Regions from separate parts of the Alkalimonas mucilaginosa genome, predicted to be linked through region 1. Evidence: riboswitches for the same ligand, from Rfam matches in the RefSeq annotation. Region 1 holds a riboswitch; each other region holds the start of a gene.
The links. A riboswitch is a leader RNA that binds a small molecule or an ion and turns the genes downstream of it on or off. The one in region 1 is predicted to bind cyclic di-GMP.
Positions count from the first base shown of each region.

Region 1 (6,587 bases):
TGTTTGCCAACTGATAAAAATCACGGATCACTTGCCAGGCTTGTTGCGGTGTATCGACAAAGCTGATTAGTGCCAGATCACTGGCACTGATCACCCCGGTCTCTACCAGCAGATCAAAATTGATCAGTTGTCGCCAAAAAGTTTCATCGTACAACACCACTGGCACTGCTTCGGCTTTTTTGGTTTGTAGCAGGGTCAGGGTTTCAAACAATTCATCCAGGGTGCCAAAGCCGCCCGGAAAAGCCACCAGAGCGCGGGCACGCTGTAAAAAGTGCATTTTACGAATAGCAAAGTAGTGAAACTGAAAGCAAAACTCTGGTGTAATGTAAGGGTTGGGGTGTTGCTCTTTCGGTAGCACAATGTTCAGACCAATGCTGGCACTGCCTGCTTCCATTGCGCCTCGGTTAGCAGCCTCCATAATACCAGGGCCACCACCACTGATAATGGTTAACTTTTCTTCTGGCTTACGCTGACTGTGCTCTGCCACCAGGTAAGCAAAATCACGCGATGCCTGATAATAGCGGCTATTTACCAGATGTCGTTTAGCTTGTTGAACTTTCTGCTGAAGATGGTGATCTTCCGGCATTTTCTCCAGCGCGATTTCTGCCTGCTCCAATGCTGCTTTGGCTGCTTCCGGAGCCAGGAAGCGGGCACTACCGAATACAACCAAGGTGGCATCAATGCCGTGTTGCTCCAGCACCAACTGTGGTTTTAAATACTCCAATTGCAATCGGACATGGCGTAGCTCATCCTGCAGTAAAAAGCTATGATCCGCAAAAGCCAGTCGATAGGATGCATGATCCTGCAATTGGTTAATCGCATCCACCGAGTCTTGTGCACTGTTGAAATGGCGCCGGTGCAATGCATTGTGGTGGTTGTTGGACATAATTCCTCCGGAATAAGTGGTTGTTTTTTAAGCGGTCCGGTGCAGTAAAAAGTGCGACCTGCTTTGATTTAAACTAAGATTAACTGGCATTGAACTATGTCACAATGACGCAGTGTTACCGTAGAGGAATTTTAGCAGCCAGATGATGACCGATGGATTAATGGCGCTCGGCGCCCTGGGCCTTATTTTGCTTGGCATGGAGTGGATGACACTCGGCCTGAAAAAAGCTGCTGGCAATAATCTGGTGACGGGCTTACAACGCTGGACCGGCAAGCCGTTGCATGGCTTGCTGATAGGTACGGGGGCCACAGTTGCGGTGCAATCATCTACTGCGGTGACTGTCACCACCATTGGTTTTGTTAACGCCAACCTGCTATCACTGCGCAATGCTGCTTATGTGATTTATGGCAGCAATGTGGGCACTTCCTTTACCGGTTGGTTCGTTGCTTTGGTTGGCCTGCAATTTAAAATAGAAGCGCTGGCCCTGCCGCTGATTGGCATTGGTATTTTGCTGAAATCTTTTGTTAAGCAGCGAAGCTGGCAAGGCAGTGGCCAGGGCTTGGCCGGCTTTGGTTTGATGTTTTTGGGCATCGGCCTGTTGAAAGACAGTTTTGATGCAGCTTTTGTCAATATCGAATTTGGCTGGTTGGTAGATATTGGTTGGCTTGGGCTCTTGTTGGCTGTGGTGATTGGCGCTTTGCTAACCACTGTGATGCAAGCTTCGGCGGCGGTGATTGCTTTGGTGATCACCGCCGTTGCCAGTGGGGTGGTACCCCTTAGTCTGGGGGCTGCTTTTGTCATTGGCTCTAACCTGGGCACTACCTCGACCGCTATTCTTTCTGCTCTGGCGGCAACAGCCAAGGCCAAACGGCTGGCGATGTTGCATGTGATTTTTAATGTAATAACTGCCGTGGTTGCGCTGATGTTACTGCAGCCTTTGCTGTGGTTGTTATTGTGGTTGCAGCAGTTGCTATTTGATGTGCACCATGCGGCTTTTAGTCTGGCCTTGTTTCACACCTTATTCAACGTGCTTGGGGTACTGCTGATGTGGCCGATCAGTGACCGGCTGGTGTTGTGGTTAAATGGGCGTTTTCGTCGAGAGCCGAGCAATCGGTTGCGGATGTTGGATCAGTCCAGTCTGGCGATCCCGGCACTGGCGCTTAAAACATTGACCATGGAGCAGCAGCATGTGTTGCAGCAGTTTTGTCGCTTGGCTGGCAGTATGGATCATAAACCGATGGAGCAGTCGGTATTGGATGAGTTGCGTCAGTCGCAGCGCACCATTGCCCGATTCAGTAGCCAGTTAGGTCAACAACCGCTGCAATCTGCTGAGTCCGATTTGTTGAATGCTTTAGCGAAAAGCCAGCTGAGGGTAGAGCTTTTGCTGCAAATGCTGCCGCAACTGGAGCATCGCTTTGAACATGATCGCGCCGGGATCCGGCTGGAAGCCGAATTCTGGCGTCAGTTAGCTGCGCTGGATTTACCGGCCGGAACAGGCCAGATTTCAGCCTTGTATCGCGAGATTAGCCGTTGGCGTACTGCGGAGAAACAGCAACTGGTGGCCCCTGCGCAATTAAGTGCAGCCTTGCACAGTGGTCATGGGGGGGAGTGGTTGTTACGATTGGCTGAGCTGCGTCGTTTTGATCATCACCTGACCAAGGCCATGCTGGGGGTTGCCCAGATCCAGCAATACTATGAGCGGCAGCAAGAGGCCGTGAGCACAGCGACAGAAATAGGAGAGCTCGATGCCAGTTAATGCGCAACTTACCTTTATCGGAGGGGCTGGCCAAGTCACCGGCTCCTGTTATTTACTGGAATTAAACGATAAAAAGATACTGCTTGATTGCGGTATGGTGCAGGGGGGCGATCAGATACGCGAGTGGCACAAATTCCGTTTTCAGTTCCGACCCAAAGATATTGATGCGGTGATTTTGTCGCATGCTCATATTGACCACAGTGGCTTATTGCCTTTGCTGGTCGCCAAAGGTTTTCATGGCAAAATTTACTGTACCAAAGGTACCGCTGAGTTACTGCCTGTGTTGTTAAAAGATTCAGTACATTTGTATTTAAAAGATCTGGAATGGAAGAATAAACGAGCAGCCAGGGCAGGAAAAAAAGAGATACAGCCGGTGATGCAGTTAAGCGATGCTGAACGGGTAGTGGCTTTATGCGAACCTCAGCCCTACAACAAGCGGTTGGTACCAATGCCCGGCATGGAGCTGGAGTTTAACGATGCAGGCCATATTCTGGGCTCGGCCATTGTCCAGCTCTGGTTGAAGGGCCGGCAAGGCATGCGGCATCTGGTGTTTTCCGGTGATTTGGGAAATCCTGCTACGGTGTTGATGCACGATCCGGCGCAGATTGAGCATGCGGATGTGGTGCTGATGGAAAGTACCTATGGCGATCGCAATCATCAGGATGTGGAGCACACCGTCGCGGAGTTTGCTGCGGCACTGGATGCCGCCTACGAGGCCGGCGGTAATGTTTATATTCCGGCTTTTGCACTGGGCCGCTCGCAAGAAATCTTGTACTACCTGGGGGTGTTGTATCATCAGGGTAAATTGAAACAAAAAGTTGTGTTTTTGGACAGTCCGATGGCCATTAGCATCACTGAAATTTACGACCGCTTTTTCCACAGTATGGATCCTGACGATACCCGGGTTTTAAAACAGCAGAACGTGCGCGATCTGGCGTCGTTTTTACCGATCCTGAAGCTATCGGAAACAGTGGAAGACTCGATGGCCATTAACCGCTTTAAACAAGGGGCTATCATCATTGCTGGCAGTGGGATGTGCAATGGCGGTCGTATTGTGCATCATTTCAAACACAATCTGTGGAAGAACTCGAACCATCTGATTTTTGTTGGCTTTCAGGCGCAAGGCACTTTAGGACGCCGGCTGGTGGATGGTGAGCAGCGTATTAAGCTGTTTGGCCAAGATATTGTGGTTAAAGCCAAAGTCCACACCATAGGGGGCTTTTCTGCCCATGCTGGCCAAAGTGAGTTGTTGCAGTGGGCTGAGGCCATTGGTGGTCAGCCAAAATTCTGGTTGGTACACGGTGAGAGTAAAGCGCAACAGGCCTTGCAGCAGGAAATGATCCAGCGCGGGCTCCAGGTTGAGATAGCCTCACAGGGCCAGCAAATAAGTCTTTAACCGGTTCGACCGGTTCACTTATTTAAACGATGAAATTTTTATGACGCTATTGCCAAAGTCGTTTGAACTGGTTACTATGTGCACACTTCGAAAGGCAAGACATCCGAAAGGGTGATCACGCAAAGCTTCAGGTCTAAAGGAAACATCGTTTCCCATGATAGCTGGGCTGCCATTAAGCGTCGTCCTGACCTTAATGTGAACTGCAAACAGCAGTAGTCATATCGACCTTTCGCAAGCACAAGCTAATCACCATTCAAAGATGAATGGATTCTGACTAATTACTGTTTTTGGAGCCAGAAAATGAAATTGAAATTTGTAGCTTTAGCGTCTGTTCTTGCAGCCACTGGTGTGTTCAGCTCACAGGCTCAGGCCGATCAACAACTTGCCCTGTCTATTTGCTCCTACGTTGCAGCAGATAGCCGTAACGATTTACGCAAAACCCTTAGCGATCACCGTCTGCGCTTGCGCAACGTTTATGATGGTATCGTATGTGATGGCTTGCCGCTGGTGCGTCATGCTATTCGTCACAATGCCAACGACACTGCGGACTTTATTATCCGTCAGTTACCAGGCAGCCAGGTTGCTAATTCTGGTGATATTGAGTGGGCAGAAAGCAACGGCTTTTCTGGCTCGCCAGTGATTGAATCCATTCGTGCCCGTGCTAACAGCTAAGTAGGCACCCCCTGTTTTATAGAAGGCGCCCGAGTGGCGCCTTCTTTTTGTGTGCTAAGCCGGTACTTCAGTTGGCTGTATATCTTCACTTGGGTAGCAGCCAAGTACTTTAATAAATTTAGTGATGCGGTTTAGCTCTTCCAGTGCCCGGGTCATGGCGTAGTCGCCTGCATTGGCCAGTACATCGACATAAAACATTTCTTCCCATGGATTGCCCGGAATTGGCCGTGACTCTAACTTAGCCATGCTGATGCCGTGGCGTTTTAATACCGTTAAGGCGTCTACCAAAGCACCGGGTTGTTGGCCGGTAAACATAATAAAGGTGGTTTTGGCGGGTATAGCCTTGGCCACACTGATGGCTTTACGGGCGACCACGATAAAGCGACTGACATTGTCTTTTTGATTGGCCAGATCCCGGGCCAGTACCTCCAGGCCATAGATTTTACCACCAGCTTCACCACCAATCGCTACGATGGTCGGGTCCTGTTTTTGCTGCACCCGCTGAAAGGCATCGGAGGAGCTGTCGCAATACTCTACCTTGATGTTGGTCAGGCCTAACAAAAACTGGCTGCACTGAGCAATCACCTGAGGGTGAGCACAGATTTGCCGGATTTGGTTGAGGGCTGCGCCGGGCAGGCCCAGTACACAGTGATCTATCGGGTGGGTCAGCTCACCAACAATGGATAAACGGGTGTGTTGCAGCAGATCATAAACCTCATTAATGCTGCCGGAAGAGGTATTTTCTATCGGTAGTACGGCATAATCGGCATGGCCGGTTTCAACCGCTTTGATGATCTCATTAAAGCTGTCGCAGCCAATATCGATAATCTGCTCAGCACGGCGGGTAAAGTATTTTTGTGTTGCCCAGTAGCTGTATGAACCCTGACCTCCCAGATAAGCAACCTTGACGGATGGTCCTTGCATACCCCGCAGCTCCCCCTGCAGTTTGGCTTGTTGTTGCAGTACAGAGTCTTCAATAATCACATGAAATAAACGGGTGACGTAATGTGCATCCAGCTCCATTGTTTTGCCACTCTCGATCAGTCGCAGCAGTAACTCTTCCTCACGCTGTTGATCACGAATGGGTTTGTTCTGGCTGATTTTTGCCTCAGCAACCGCAAGAGCCAGTTTGCGTCGTTTGGCCAGCAGTTGCAGCAACTCCTGATCAGTCTGTTGGATTTGTTGTCGTACTTCGGTAAGTTCCATCACGGATCATCCTCGTTGCATTAGTGTGTCGGTGTTTGGTGGCAAAAAAAAACCTCCCATGGTGGGAGGTTTTAGGTGTTCAGCACGCGCGCAACACTACCTCCCGGATTGGGTGGTAAAGAAGCTAAAAAAGAAAGTGTTGAATGTGCGTCGTTTCATCTGGTTTTTTTATCAGTCTGGATGGCTAAAGTCAACTAATAAATAGCTGTCGGTTGTATCTTTGTTTGATATTCTTTTGTGATCCTGTGGCCAACTAATGGCTTATGCTAGAATCGCAGGCACAAGGTTGTTGGTTGTGCTGCAAACCCATTTACTGAGTGGGTGGCCATTAGCGAGTATCTATCCAGCCATAATTAGCAATCCATTGGGTAACATTCAGGAGTTATGCATGAAGGTTATGAAGAAAGTGTGGGATCCTGCGGTGCGCTTTTTCCATTGGAGCCAAGTAGCACTGTTGGCCGGGCTTTGGTATACCGGCACCGAGGGATTGATGGAGTGGCACCAATTGCTGGCATATACCCTGGCCGCAGTATTGTTGGCGCGAATTTGTTGGGGATTTTATGGCAGCCAAAGTGCCCGTTTCAGCCAGTTTGCGGCTAATCCGCTCAAAGCCATCCGTTATTTACGGCAGCCAGAACCTGTCATGGGGCACAACCCGGCTTCGTCGTACA
Region 1 is NZ_JAUGZK010000001.1:39,107-45,693, forward strand. It holds gene QWF21_RS00180 (LOG family protein) at 1-886, opposite strand, end outside; gene QWF21_RS00185 (Na/Pi cotransporter family protein) at 1,032-2,642, shown strand; gene QWF21_RS00190 (MBL fold metallo-hydrolase) at 2,632-4,038, shown strand; cyclic di-GMP riboswitch class I at 4,122-4,212, shown strand; gene QWF21_RS00195 (DUF3718 domain-containing protein) at 4,339-4,710, shown strand; gene QWF21_RS00200 (chorismate mutase) at 4,765-5,916, opposite strand; gene QWF21_RS00205 (cytochrome b/b6 domain-containing protein) at 6,305-6,587, shown strand, end outside.

Region 2 (6,587 bases), on a different contig from region 1:
ATCAGCCGCTGTTGTACATGCGCCGTTACTGGCAGTACGAGCAGTTGATTGGCCGTGAAATAACCCGCCGTATGCAAGCCGTGCCGGAGCTGGCCGTAGCTTCTGTCGGGGCCTTGTTGCAGGGGCTTTTCCCACAGCATAAGCGTGCAATGCCTTTTGACTGGCAGATGGCCGCCTGTGCTTTAGCGCTGCGCAGTCGTTTTGCCATTATTACCGGTGGGCCCGGCACCGGCAAAACCACTACGGTGATCAAGCTGCTGGCACTGCTGCAGGGGATTCAGCTGACCGGGCAGCAAAAACCACTGCAGATCCTGCTGGCCGCCCCCACCGGTAAAGCCGCTGCCCGCCTGAATGAGTCCATTGCCCAGAGTTTGCAGCAGCTGGATGTGAGCGCTTTGCCGCTGCCAGAGCCTGAGCAGCTAAAAGCCTGGTTGCCGACTCAGGTACAAACCGTGCATCGCCTGCTTGGCGCCCGGCCAGACAGCCGGCACTTTAAGCATCAGCGGCAGAACCCGTTGGCCGCCGATGTGGTGGTGGTGGATGAAGCATCGATGGTGGATGTAGAACTGATGGCGGCGCTGGTGCAGGCCTTGCCAGCCAATTGCCGCTTGTATTTGTTGGGCGACAAGGATCAGCTGGCGTCGGTGGAAGCGGGTTCGGTGCTGGGGGACTTGTGTCGTTTTGCCGAAGCCGGCAACTACCGGCCAGACATAGCGGCCTATTTGCAAGACTTGTGCGCAGCCAGGGTGCCAGAGCAGTTTGTGGCAACAGAGGATGCCCCGGCGCTGGCACAGGTTACTGCGATGCTGCGCCACAGTTATCGCTTTAAAGAAGGGGGGGCTATTCATCAGTTGGCCAGCCTGGTCAATCGTGGCGGTACTGCTACTGAGGTTGAAGCTGCTGCGGCCATGGATCCTTCTGAAAATGCCCGTTCTGCAATAGCGGTTATCAAAGCGATAGCCGCTAAGCAGGACAGCCCGGTACAGTTGCTGCAGCAAAGTATGTCCACATCGGTCGGAGCAGTAGCCCGGACCACGGCATCCACTTTTGCAGCAACGTCTTTTGGTGATGCCCTGAAGGCGTTGCTGCTGACCGGCTACCGGCCGTATTTAACCGCCGTGGCTGAGTTTGATCCTGCAGCCGAGCCAGTGCAGCGTAACCAGGCTGCACTGCAGATTTTGGCATTGCAACGCGACTTCCAACTGCTTGGCGCTGTGCGCGAAGGGGATTGGGGCGTGCAAGGACTGAATACCCGCATCGAGCAGCTACTGGCCCGGCATGATCTGATCAAGCCGCAGGGCCAGGCCTGGTATCCGGGTCGGCCGGTGCTGATGACCCGCAACGATTATCACCTGCAGCTGATGAATGGCGATATTGGTGTCTGTTTAGCCATGCAGGAGCAAGATAGCATGGTACTGCGGGTAGCGTTTTCGGATGGGGAAGGCGGCATTCGCTGGGTGTTGCCCAGCCGGTTGCACAGCGTCGAAACGGTGTTTGCCATGACGGTGCATAAATCACAGGGTTCAGAGTTTGGCCATACTGCCTTGCTGTTGCCGGCGAGCAGTAGTCCGGTGCTGACCCGTGAGCTGCTTTATACCGGTATCACCCGGGCCAAAACAAGGTTTACCCTGATTTACGATAATGATGCTGTGCTGGCCAGTACCATAGCGCAGCGTGTGCAGCGGGCCAGTGGCTTTGCTTTGGTGTGATAGGGGCTTTAACCCAATAAAAATGCCGGCTTGAAGCCGGCATTTTTAATCAGTAAAGCAGCGCCTTAGTTGGCGATGGTAGCAATCACTCGTACCTGATCCGTCACGTCACTGGCAGGGATATAACCCAGGCTATTTGGATTGGCTGCAACAAACTCAATTTTAGCAGCGACTGAGTCGACCTCTACCGGTGGGCGGCCTTTGCCGGTAAAGACCAGGCGAGACCAGTAAGCTTTCATTTGTGCCGGGCTGCGACCCAGAGCTTCCTGCTCGAACTGATCACGCAGGGCATGGTTCTCTGGCAGGTTAACTGGCATCAGGCTACCAGCGCGTCCCATATAAATGCGAGACACTTCTTCCAGGCTGACATCGGCCGCTGCCGGGTGGGCGATAATAGCAATCTCGGCTGAACACAGCGTGGAAACCAGAGCGAATGCAGCAATCAGAGTTTTTTTCATAGCGATGGCTCCTTAAAATACCAAATCAATGCCGACGGTCAGCAACTGATCACGGCGATCGGCCACTTTATTTTTCTGCGAGCTAAACTGCATCTTCAGTGCGGCAGATGGATGGAAATCGTAACGGCTGCCGATATTCCAGGTATCGCGCTGGATGGTGAAGTATTCCACGGTCTCAGCAACGAAAGGGCGGAGCGGGTTGCCTTCGGCCATCGCCTGGTAAATTTCAGACCGTCCTTCGTTATCACGACGCTCAAAGCTAACAAAAGGTGTGTAGCTGTTGATGCGATAGCCAGCTGACAGGTAAAAACCATTCTGCGTTGGGATCACGGTATCTTTGGTACGGGCACGGACGATTTCACCACTCAAGACCAGACTGCCATTGTCGTAGCCAAGTGCTAGACCCATAAAAGCACTGCGGGCATCATCAATGCGGATTTGGCTGGCGGTGTCAGCAAAACCAGACTGCTCCAGCAGGTTCAGCAAACCGGACAGTTCGCCATCCTGATCCACCATGGTTAATTTACCGGTTAAATAAGCAAGTCTGGCGCTGAAATTGCCTTGTGTCAGTTCCCAGGTAGCCCCTGCCACCCGGTCGATATTGGCATCGAATGGCACCGGAGTCATGTTGGTGGTGCCGCTGTAGCTGCCCAGGATGAATTGTAAGGTGGAGTCAACCGTACCCAATTGACCAAAACGTACCAATGAAACGCCTTCCAGATTATTAAAATCCAAGTTGTAGACCGAGTTAGGAACCCGGGCCCAATCATAGGCATAACCAACATCCATGAAATCGGAGTAGCGGTAAAAGGGGGTCCGCAGACGGCCAGCATTGATCCGCGTCTGCTGATTCAGCTCATAAGTTAAATAAGCCCACTCAAATTCTGCTTTGAAGTCGTTGGCACCACGGCCCATCAATTGAGCGGTTACTGACAAACGGTCGGCTAAGTCGGCCTGCACCTGCAGTGCAAAAAGTGACTCATTTTTAAAGTCGACTTCTTTATCATAACCATACAAGTTATCTGAACTTGATAATGTGCTGCCTGCTTTGATGGAGGCAAAACCATTGAAACGAACATCTGCCTGTGCGGCTGAAGCGGTTGCTGCCAGTAGCACAGCCAGGCTGAGTTGTTTGATCTTTGATACCATGTTGAATGTCTACCCCGGTAGTTGATTGTACCACTGTGCTTTGGCAATCCAGCTGTTAACACAGTGCAATTTCCATCGAGGCAAGCCAATGCTTGAAGAGGTGCAGTCTGGCTGCCATAGGAATTCAGTTCCGTTAGGCCCATGACTTTGCGTGTTCAGCTTTTCAGCTGACTTGCCAGGATGAGGCGCGGATTGTACAGATAATGGTCAGACCTGTAAAGTAATACCGAATAAAGTACCAAGCCCCGGTTTATCACCAGGGCTGCAGGTGAATGACGCTCAGGGCAGGCACCAAAAGTGGTATTGGCCATCTTTGTGCACAGCACCCTCTACTTCTTTTTCAAAACCTGGGAAGGTGTTGCCCCAGTTTTGAAGTGACTGAATGTATTGCAGCCAGGGGCCATCTATCGGGCCGAGGTTTTCGCCTGGCATTACGATGGGGATGCCTGGTGGGTATGGCATGATACCGACTGCGGTGATCCGGTTGGCGGCTTGCTCCAGTGTTAATAGCTCGGCTTCATCTTGTTGTAAGCGCTGAAAAGCGGCCCGAGGTGTCATGGCAATTGCTGGCAATTGATCAAAGGCTGCTGCCTGCAACGCATCCATCTGGCTGGCGCGCATATAGGCGAACATTTCGTTGCATAGATCTTTAAGCCCCATGCCCTGATAACGCTCTGGCGCCTGAGCAAGCAGCTTTGGTAAGGCGTGCGCCAGATCGGTGTTGGCATCGTAGTGGCGTTTAAATGACAGCAGTACATTTAGCAATGTCCCCCATTTCCCTTTGGTAATGCCAATACTGAACAGGCACAGCACCATAAAGTCAGTGGTTCTGGATGGAATAATATTGTTTTGATACAGATAGGCACTCACCACTGCCGCCGGAATGCCATGTTCGCTTAGAGTGCCGTTGTCTGCCATACCTGGCACCAAAATACCTGCTTTGATGGGGTCGAGCAAACACCAGCCTTTGCTCAAACCAGAGAAACCATGCCAACTGGCACCTGGTTCCAATACCCAACAGGCAGGGTCGCTGCACAATTGATCTGGATCTGCATCGGCAAAATCAACCAGGCTGCCACTTTTATGGTCTTTGATCTGTGGTGCATTCCAACTACTAAAAAACCAATCCCCTTTTTGTTTAAACTCACGCTCTGCACGAGCCAGAGCCTGACGGAAGTCTACGGCTTCCCTAATCGCATCTTGGGTAAGGCTGTAGCCACTATCACCTTGCATCATCGCAGCTCCCACCTCATTGGAGGCAAAGAGGCTGTAGAGCGGTGAAGTGGATGCCTGCAACACAAAAGACTCATTAAAGCGGCTATGTTCTATCGGTCTTTTGCCATTGCGAATATGGATGTAAGAAGATTGAGACAATGCAGCCAGCAACTTGTGTGTTGAATGGGTTGCGAACACGGTTGGTGCATCTGGCGCATGCTCGCTGGGAGATCCACGCATGGCATAGCGTCCCTGATACATGGGATTGAAGCGTGCATAACCGTACCATGCCTCATCGAAATGAATACGATCGACACTGGCCGCAAGTAGTTCCTCGACTTGTTCTGCATGGGCGCACATGCCATCATAAGTACAGTTCGTCACGACGGCAAAAGTTGCTTTATTACCCTGTGCCTGAGCGGCTAAAGGGTGCTCTTCCAGTTGTTGCTGGATCCGGCTGGCATCGTATTGGTCTGGTAGCAACGGGCCTATGATGCCGTATCGATTGCGGCTAGGTGTTAAATATACTGGGATGCCACCGGTTAACACCAATCCTTGTTCTATTGACTTGTGGCAATTGCGATCGCATAAGGCAAATTGGTTTTCTCCAACACACGCCATGAAAATGGCGCGGTTTGAGCCGGAGGTTCCAGTGAGTACAGCATAGGATGCGTGGGCGCCAAATATCCTGGCGACAAAATCTTCGGAATCTTTCACCGGGCCACTATGGTCAAGAATTGAGCCCAGATTGCCGCGTTCGATACCACCATCAGTGCGAAACAGATTCTCACCGAAAAAATCAAAAAATATCCGGCCGATAGCTGTTTTAGTAAAAGCAATTCCTCCTTGATGACCAGGCGCTGCCCATGAATGCTCATCCTGTTGACTGTAACGTAACAAGGCATCAGTAAATGGGGGTAATAGCTTTTCCAGATAACGCCGAACAGCAGCCAAAACTCTACCTACGATAAATGGGGCGGTATCTTCAAGCAACCAGATGAACTCATCAGCCAGTTCCATTGCTTCGAGTGTCAGGCTGTGTTTTGCGGCTTTATCAGCCATAAGAAAAATGGGCATTGTCGCATTGCGGCTACGGATGATGCGCAATAACTCCATTGCTTGCTGATGGCTTTTGCTATCGTTGTTACCCAAAGTCCAGTCCAGCAAACAAGCGTGCAAACCTGCATCAGATACAATTGCTGCCTGTGCATCATCATAGGAAATGGCTTGCACAACTTCGGCATGACATTGCTGAAATTCATGAATCAATTCAGCCAGCACTCTACCTCTGGTGCTGTTGTACTCTGACAGAGTGTCATCAATTAATAAAATACGCTGTGTAAGTGGTTTGTTTGTTCTACTTAGCATACTAATCTCCTGATTTGTCCATTGCATCCAGTGGATACACGGGTTGATGCTTGCGGTTGTAATTGATGGTGTACATAGCAAGCGTGGCCATGATGATGATAAAAGCCCAAACGACTTGTGTGGGGTCAGTCCCAATCACAGCCCAGAGCGAGTAGGTAAAGGCAATGATCACGATACCTTTAAAGAACAACGTTTTTTCACCAAAATGCCCTTTGCCAATTAGCAACAGGGCGCAGCAGGTATAGAGATAGGGCACCAGGGTGAATAGTACGGTGACTGAGGACACGACATTAAACTGTTCGGTTGCTGTAGGTGAGATGGTCATGAGCTGTAAAGCTGTCATCAGCAAGCCAACTATGAGTAAGCCCGCAACGGGGGTACCGTGCTGATTTACTTTTGAGAAAATAGGGGGAAATAAGGTATCGTCAGCTGCGGCTTTAGCGCTTTGACCCGCCACAAGGATCCAGCCGCCTAAAGAGCCAAGACAGCCGATAGCGGCACATAGTGCTACAACAGCGCCACCAAAGTCGCCAATGGCGATTCGCACAGCCTCGCCAAAAGGAGATGCGCTTTCCCGCAGCACCTCATTGGGAACTATGCCCATAATAGCGGTACAGGACAGCACATAGCAGATAGCTGCGATCAAGACACCACCAATGGTTGCGATAGGAACATTCCTGGCAGGGTT
Region 2 is NZ_JAUGZK010000017.1:62,641-69,227, reverse strand. It holds gene recD (exodeoxyribonuclease V subunit alpha) at 1-1,709, shown strand, start outside; gene QWF21_RS16560 (type 2 periplasmic-binding domain-containing protein) at 1,775-2,167, opposite strand; gene QWF21_RS16555 (porin) at 2,180-3,316, opposite strand; cyclic di-GMP riboswitch class I at 3,415-3,503, opposite strand; gene QWF21_RS16550 (Orn/Lys/Arg family decarboxylase) at 3,596-5,899, opposite strand; gene adiC (arginine/agmatine antiporter) at 5,901-6,587, opposite strand, start outside.
Region 2: linked by a shared signal. The riboswitch ahead of QWF21_RS16555 (porin) and the one ahead of QWF21_RS00195 (DUF3718 domain-containing protein) in region 1 are both predicted to bind cyclic di-GMP.

Region 3 (6,587 bases), on a different contig from region 1:
CGCTGGCGCTTGGTCAGGCATTGCTGGCGATGCTGAGTGCGCTGACACCATTTTTAGTCTTGCTGTTTGTGGCGATGTGGGTTGTGGGGACCTTGCCGGGCGGTTTTACGTTTTCAGCAGCTTTGGCTGCGCCCAAGTTTAATAAGCTCAACCCGCTGACTGGTCTGGCACGGATGTTTAGCATGAATGCCCTGGTCGAGCTGCTGAAATCCATCATTAAGGTAGTGCTGCTGGGCGGTTGCTTGTATGGCTTTTTAAGTCAGCTCTGGACACGCTTGCTGTTTTTACAACGGATGGGGTTCACTGCCGCCCTGCAGGAAGGCTTTGCCCTGTTGGCATTGAGTTTGATGATCACAGTCACTTTGTTGTTGCTGGTTGCAGCGATAGATGTGCCTTATCAGCAGTACAAGATTTCCTCCAAGGTGAAGATGACCAAGCAGGAAGTCAAAGAAGAGCGGAAGTCGTCGGATGGCAGCCCGGAGATTAAAGGGCGGATCCGTCAGATCCAGTTCCAGATGGCGAATCGGAAAATTGAGGAGCGGGTGCCGAAGGCCGATGTCATCGTAATGAACCCAACCCATTATGCGGTGGCGATTCGCTACAGTGAGCAAGATGCCAAAGCCCCTTATGTGGTGGCGAAAGGCATTGATGAGATGGCGCTACGGATTAAAGCGGTGGCGCAGCGTCACCAGGTTGAAGTGCTGGAAGTGCCGGTATTAGCCCGGGCGGTGTATTACTCGACCCGGGTTGATCAGGAAGTCCCGAAAGGTTTATACACGGCGGTCGCCTATGTGCTGACCTATGTGATGCAGTTAAAGGCATATAAAAATGGCCGTGGTCAGCAACCAGCCCCCTTACCGGCGCTGGAGATCCCGAAAAGTTTGTTAGATAAAGCGAATGTCCGAGGTAGTTAAACAGTGAACTGGCGAACTCTTACCCAACCTTACACCGCAATACCGGTGCTACTGCTGGCCATTTTGGCAATGGTGGTGTTGCCATTGCCCGCCTGGATGCTGGATGCATTGTTTACCTTCAACATTGTACTGTCCGTGATCGTCTTGTTGGTGGCGGTATCCAGTAAGAAGCCGCTGGACTTCTCAGTGTTTCCAACTGTGTTGCTGGTGGCTACCCTGATGCGGCTAACCTTGAATATTGCGTCAACCAGGGTGGTTTTGTTGCATGGCCATGAAGGCTCTGATGTTGCTGGTCGGGTGATCCAGGCCTTTGGTGAAGTAGTGATTGGCGGCAATTACGTCGTCGGTCTGGTGGTGTTTGTTATTCTGATGGTGATTAACTTTGTGGTGATCACCAAAGGGGGCGAGCGGATTTCGGAAGTCGCTGCCCGCTTTACACTGGATGCCTTACCCGGCAAGCAGATGGCGATAGATGCCGACTTAAATGCCGGTTTAATCGGCCCGGAGCAGGCAAAAGAGCGACGCAATGAAGTGGCGCGCGAGGCCGATTTCTATGGTTCCATGGATGGTGCTTCCAAGTTTGTGCGTGGGGATGCCATTGCCGGCTTAATTATTCTGGTGATCAACCTGATTGGTGGCATCAGCATTGGTGCCTTCCAGCATGGTCTGAGCATGGGGGAAGCCTTCCAGCGCTTTGCCTTGCTGACCATAGGTGACGGCTTAGTGGCGCAAATCCCCTCGTTACTGCTGGCCGTAGCGGCGGCCATTATCGTGACACGGATGAACGATGAAGGCGAAATGTCCGATGAAGTGGGGCGGCAACTGCTGGCATCACCACGGGTACTGTTCACCACTGGTGGCATTATGCTGATCCTGGGGCTAGTCCCCGGTATGCCGGGGATGGCTTTTATTGGCTTTGCTTTGCCGCTTATTTATGTTGCCTGGCGTATGCAGCAGCGGGTGGATAAGGGCGAGCTGGCGCAGGTGGAGCAATTTACCGAGACCATAGTGCAAACCCCTTCAGCGCTTAGTTGGGAGGATATCCCTTATGTGGATCGTATTTCGATTGAGCTGGGCTTTCGACTGGTCTATCTGGCCGACAAAGACAAAGGGGAGGAGCTGGTGCAGACCTTGCGTGGCATTCGTAAAACCTTGTCTGAACAGAGCGGTTTTTTGTTACCCGAAGTGCGGGTGCGGGATAACCTGCAGTTAAACCCGCAGGAATACCGTATCAAACTGGCGGGGGTGCCCTTAGCAACCGGCCGGTTAAATCCGCAGCAGTTACTGGCACTGAACACCGGTGAAGTCTATGGCCAGTTGGATGGGGAAATAACCCGGGATCCGGCCTATGGCCTGGAGGCCGTCTGGGTTGAAGCTGACAACCGGGCGAAAGCTCTGAACCTGGGGTACTCGGTGGTGGATCTGGCTACCGTGATCGCCACCCATGCCGGCAAAGTCATTAAAGAGCATTTGGCCGATCTCTTTGTGTATGAAGATGTAAAACAACTGAATAAGCGACTGGCTGCGGTAGCACCAGTACTGGCCGAAGCCCTGGATAAAGCCCTGAGTGATACTGTGCAGCTGAAGGTATACCGCCTGTTGCTACGTGAACAGGTCAGTCTTGGTGATATTCTCAGCATTGCCAGCACCCTGCTCGACAGCAGCGAGGTGACCAAAGATCCTATTCTGCTCACGTCCGATGTGCGCTGCGCTTTGCAGCGGGCGCTGGTGCGGCAAATCAGTGGTGACAAAGAAGAGCTCAGTGCTTATACGCTGGATGAGAAGCTGGAGCAAACGCTGCAAAGTGCGCTGAACCAGGCGATGCAGGCGGGTAAGGTGGCGCTGGATAGTTTTCCGGTTGCGCCCAATCTGCTCAGTCAGTTTCAGCGCCATATGCCACTGATCAGCAGCCAGATGCAGCAGCAAGGTTTAACACCAGCCCTGGTAGTGGTGCCACAATTAAGACCTTTGCTGGCACGTTATGCCCGTACTTTTACGCAAAACTCACTGGCGGTGTTGTCCTACAATGAAATCCCGGAAACGGTGCGGGTTAACGTGATTGGGGCCTTGGGTTAAGTGGTGATTGAACGGTCAGCCAGGCTGAATAGTGGGCTGTCATCTGCTGGTCACAGCCCGGTGCTATGGTTGCATTTCCTGGCGAAATGGCACCGGTTTATTAACATTAATGTCTTGCATAAGCTACTCTGGTCCGAACAGTTACGGCAGTGTATTTGTGATAGGTGAAAAAATGTACGGCGATAAGCCTTTGATTTTAAAAAGTAAACACCATGGTGCAAGAAAATATGCTTGCCTTATGGTACTGATTTAGTTATCGTTTAATTTGTTCAGTTTCAATTCATAATCAGCACTGCTGTTTATGAAAAATGTTAAGACAATTAAAAGGCAAACTGCACCGAAAGGGCAGGACGCAAAGCCTCCGGTCTACAGCGTATGTGTACGCTACGATAGCGGGGTTGCATTAGCTTAGCGGCATCCTTCTGGGTTGCCTCTGTCTGCGCGGCTGTCCGCTGCAAAGCAGAGCGCTTTTCTATGCAGTTTTCCTTTTAGTTTCTTCAACCTTGGTGTTGCTGCCTGGCAGTGACCGTTGTGGTTTATTAAAAGGTTTACGATGTGTCTATGGTATTTCTGACTCTCTGGTTCACTGCCGCAGCTGGTGCCCTGCCTGCACCTGTGCTGGTGCAACCGGCGGAACGGGCTGACTGGCAGTTGCACGGCAGTGCCTTTTATTGCCGTATGCAACAGGAAGTTCGTGGTTTTGGCCAGGTAAGTTTCCTGGTAGAGCCCGGTTATTCTCTGCGGCTGGAATTGGAATTGATACAACCGCATCAGGCGTTAACCGAGGCCAGTGTGATGGCCCGGCCTGCAGACTGGCAGCAGCGCATCGTTGCCACTAGCTCCTATCCTTACAGTGCTGAGTTGTACCACGACCGGCAGGTTAGCTTTATCGCAGCGGCTTTGCCGCTATTGCAACAGATACAATCCGGCCATTGGCTGGAGTTCGAGTTGGGTGCTCCGGGTCAGGTACAACCACTGTTACTCACCAGTGTGCGTGGCGCGGAAGCTGTCGCGCAGTTTCGCCGCTGCATCGCACAGATGGCACCGCTGTCCTGGCAACAAGCCAGAGATAGCGACATTCCATTTGAAGCTGGCCAGCGTACTCTCACCCGACCACAGCTGGCGCAGTTGGCTCAACTGGTGCGTTATCTGCAATTTGATCCATCCGTCCACAAAATTCTGATTGATGGCCACAGTGATGATGTGGGTACCTCGTTAGCCAACCGACTGGTATCAAAAGAAAGAGCCGATGAAGTGGCTGCACAGCTGATCGAGCTGGGTGTCAAAGCCGCCATGTTGGAGGTGAGGGCCCATGGTAATCGCTACCCATTGTTACATCACCAAGGCGCGTCTGGAGCGACGAACAGTCGGGTTACCGTCCGACTTATTCGCGCAGGAACAGAACAGGAGGTTACTACTCGATGAATGTTGCTTATGTCCTTTGGATAGCACAACAACAGCCGGATGCGGAAATCCGCCAATGTATCTGTAGTGAAGGCTATCAACTGCTGCATACCGCCCAGGTTACTGACATCGTCAGCTTGTGCCATGATTATGAACCGGCGCTGGTGTTTATCGATTGCGATATGACACAAATGGCGTTGCCGGATTTGGTCAGTCTGGTGTGTCGCAAGCTGCCGTCAGCACAAATTATCAGCATGGTGGGTAACGACCAAAGTGTAGTAGCATCCGATACCTTACAAAGCGGCGCAATTGATTATTTACTGAAGCCTTTTTTTACGTCTCAGTTAAAAACGTCCATTCGCAATGCCACAGCAATGAGCCGGGGCTTACAAGATCTGGTCGCGGTTTCGCATGCAAGCCGGCAGATTTTGCAGTTGGCCAACCGGGCCGCGCAAACAGAAGCCAGTGTGTTGATCCTTGGCGAGTCCGGCACAGGTAAAGAGCGTTTGGCTAACTTTATTCATCAGGCTTCAGATCGTGCCGACCAGCCTTTTATTGCGGTGAACTGCGCTGCCATTCCTGAACATATGTTAGAAGCCATGTTATTTGGCCACAACAAAGGCGCCTTTACCGGGGCCGTAAACCAGCAGATTGGTAAATTTGAAGCCGCCAATGGCGGCACTATTTTGCTGGATGAAATTTCAGAGCTACCGCTGGCGCTGCAAGCCAAGCTGTTGCGGGTACTGCAGGAGCGTGAAGTAGAGCGGCTGGGCAGCAACCATCGCATCAAGCTGGATATTCGCGTGATTGCCGCCAGCAACAAAAATCTGCGCAGCCAGGTGGAGCAAGGCTTATTCCGGGAAGATTTATTTTACCGGCTGGATGTGTTGCCACTCAGTTGGCCGGCCTTGCGTGAGCGGCGGGACGATATTTTGCCACTGGCGGAGTTCTTTCTTCAAAAATACGGCAATGGCAACTATCGCTTAAGTCGTGACGCGGCGAATGTGCTGCTGCAATACAACTGGCCGGGCAATGTGCGTGAGCTGGAGAATGTGATGCAGCGGGCATTGGTGATGGCTCGTGGTATGGAGCTGCAAATTGCCGATCTGAATTTACCGCAATGCCATCCACAAGCGGCGGCGATTTGCGCCAGTTTGTTAAAACAAAGCAAGAAAAATGCTGAGTTTGATTACATCTTAAATGTACTCAACAAGTTCAACGGTCACCGTACACTCACTGCCCAGGCATTGGGGGTGAGCACCCGTGCCCTGCGTTACAAATTAGCTGCCATGCGTGAGCATGGTGTCAACATTGATGCATTAGCTTCTTAAGGATAACGATGATGATTTCACCCGTAAACAGTCAAAGCCAGATGCTGGACATGATGACCAGGTTGCAGCAAGTCGCCGGGAATGAAGGCATTGCGCCTGCCCGCAATGACAGCGGCATCAGCAGTGATTTTTCCCAGGTCATTCGCGCGGTAAACCAGCAACAGAATATTGCCGCGGATCTGATGACGGCTGTGGATACCGGTCGCAGCGATGATGTGGTTGGCGCTATGGTTGCGAGCCAAAAAGCGGATTTAAGTTTCTCTATGTTGCTGCAGGTACGCAATAAAGTATTGAGCGGCATCGATGATGTGATGCGGATGTCATTGTAAGGACACTGTGATGAAAGGTGAAATTGTAAAAGCCACGCCAGCGGCTGCCAGTGACAGTAACTTGCGGGAGAAGGTTATTAACCTGTCCAGCCGTTTCAGCTGGTTGCAGGCCGGGGACCGGAGCATTGCGTCCATTGCCTTGCTGGCAACGCTGGTGGCGGCCACCATTGTGTTAATTCTTTGGACTTCCGCCAAGAATTATGTGCCGCTCTATGGCAACCAGGAGCATTACGACAAAGCTGGAATTCTGGAAATACTGGACCGGGAGAAGGTCACTTTTCGTATTGATACCAACACCGGCAATATCATGGTGCCACAAAATCGTTTAGCTGATGCGCGCATTATGCTGGCGGCTCGCGGTGTCAAAGCTGCCATGCCTGAGGGGCTGTCGACTATTGGTGACAAAGTCACGATGGGAACCAGTCAGTTTATGGAGTCCATGCAGTATCAGCATGCCTTGGAAGGTGAGTTGGCACGTACCATTATTACCATGGATGGTATTCGTAACAGCCGGGTGCATATGGCTATTCCGA
Region 3 is NZ_JAUGZK010000004.1:208,075-214,661, forward strand. It holds gene flhB (flagellar biosynthesis protein FlhB) at 1-914, shown strand, start outside; gene flhA (flagellar biosynthesis protein FlhA) at 918-2,990, shown strand; cyclic di-GMP riboswitch class I at 3,307-3,396, shown strand; gene QWF21_RS07340 (OmpA family protein) at 3,552-4,415, shown strand; gene QWF21_RS07345 (sigma-54-dependent transcriptional regulator) at 4,412-5,725, shown strand; gene QWF21_RS07350 (flagellar hook-basal body complex protein FliE) at 5,740-6,054, shown strand; gene fliF (flagellar basal-body MS-ring/collar protein FliF) at 6,065-6,587, shown strand, end outside.
Region 3: linked by a shared signal. The riboswitch ahead of QWF21_RS07340 (OmpA family protein) and the one ahead of QWF21_RS00195 (DUF3718 domain-containing protein) in region 1 are both predicted to bind cyclic di-GMP.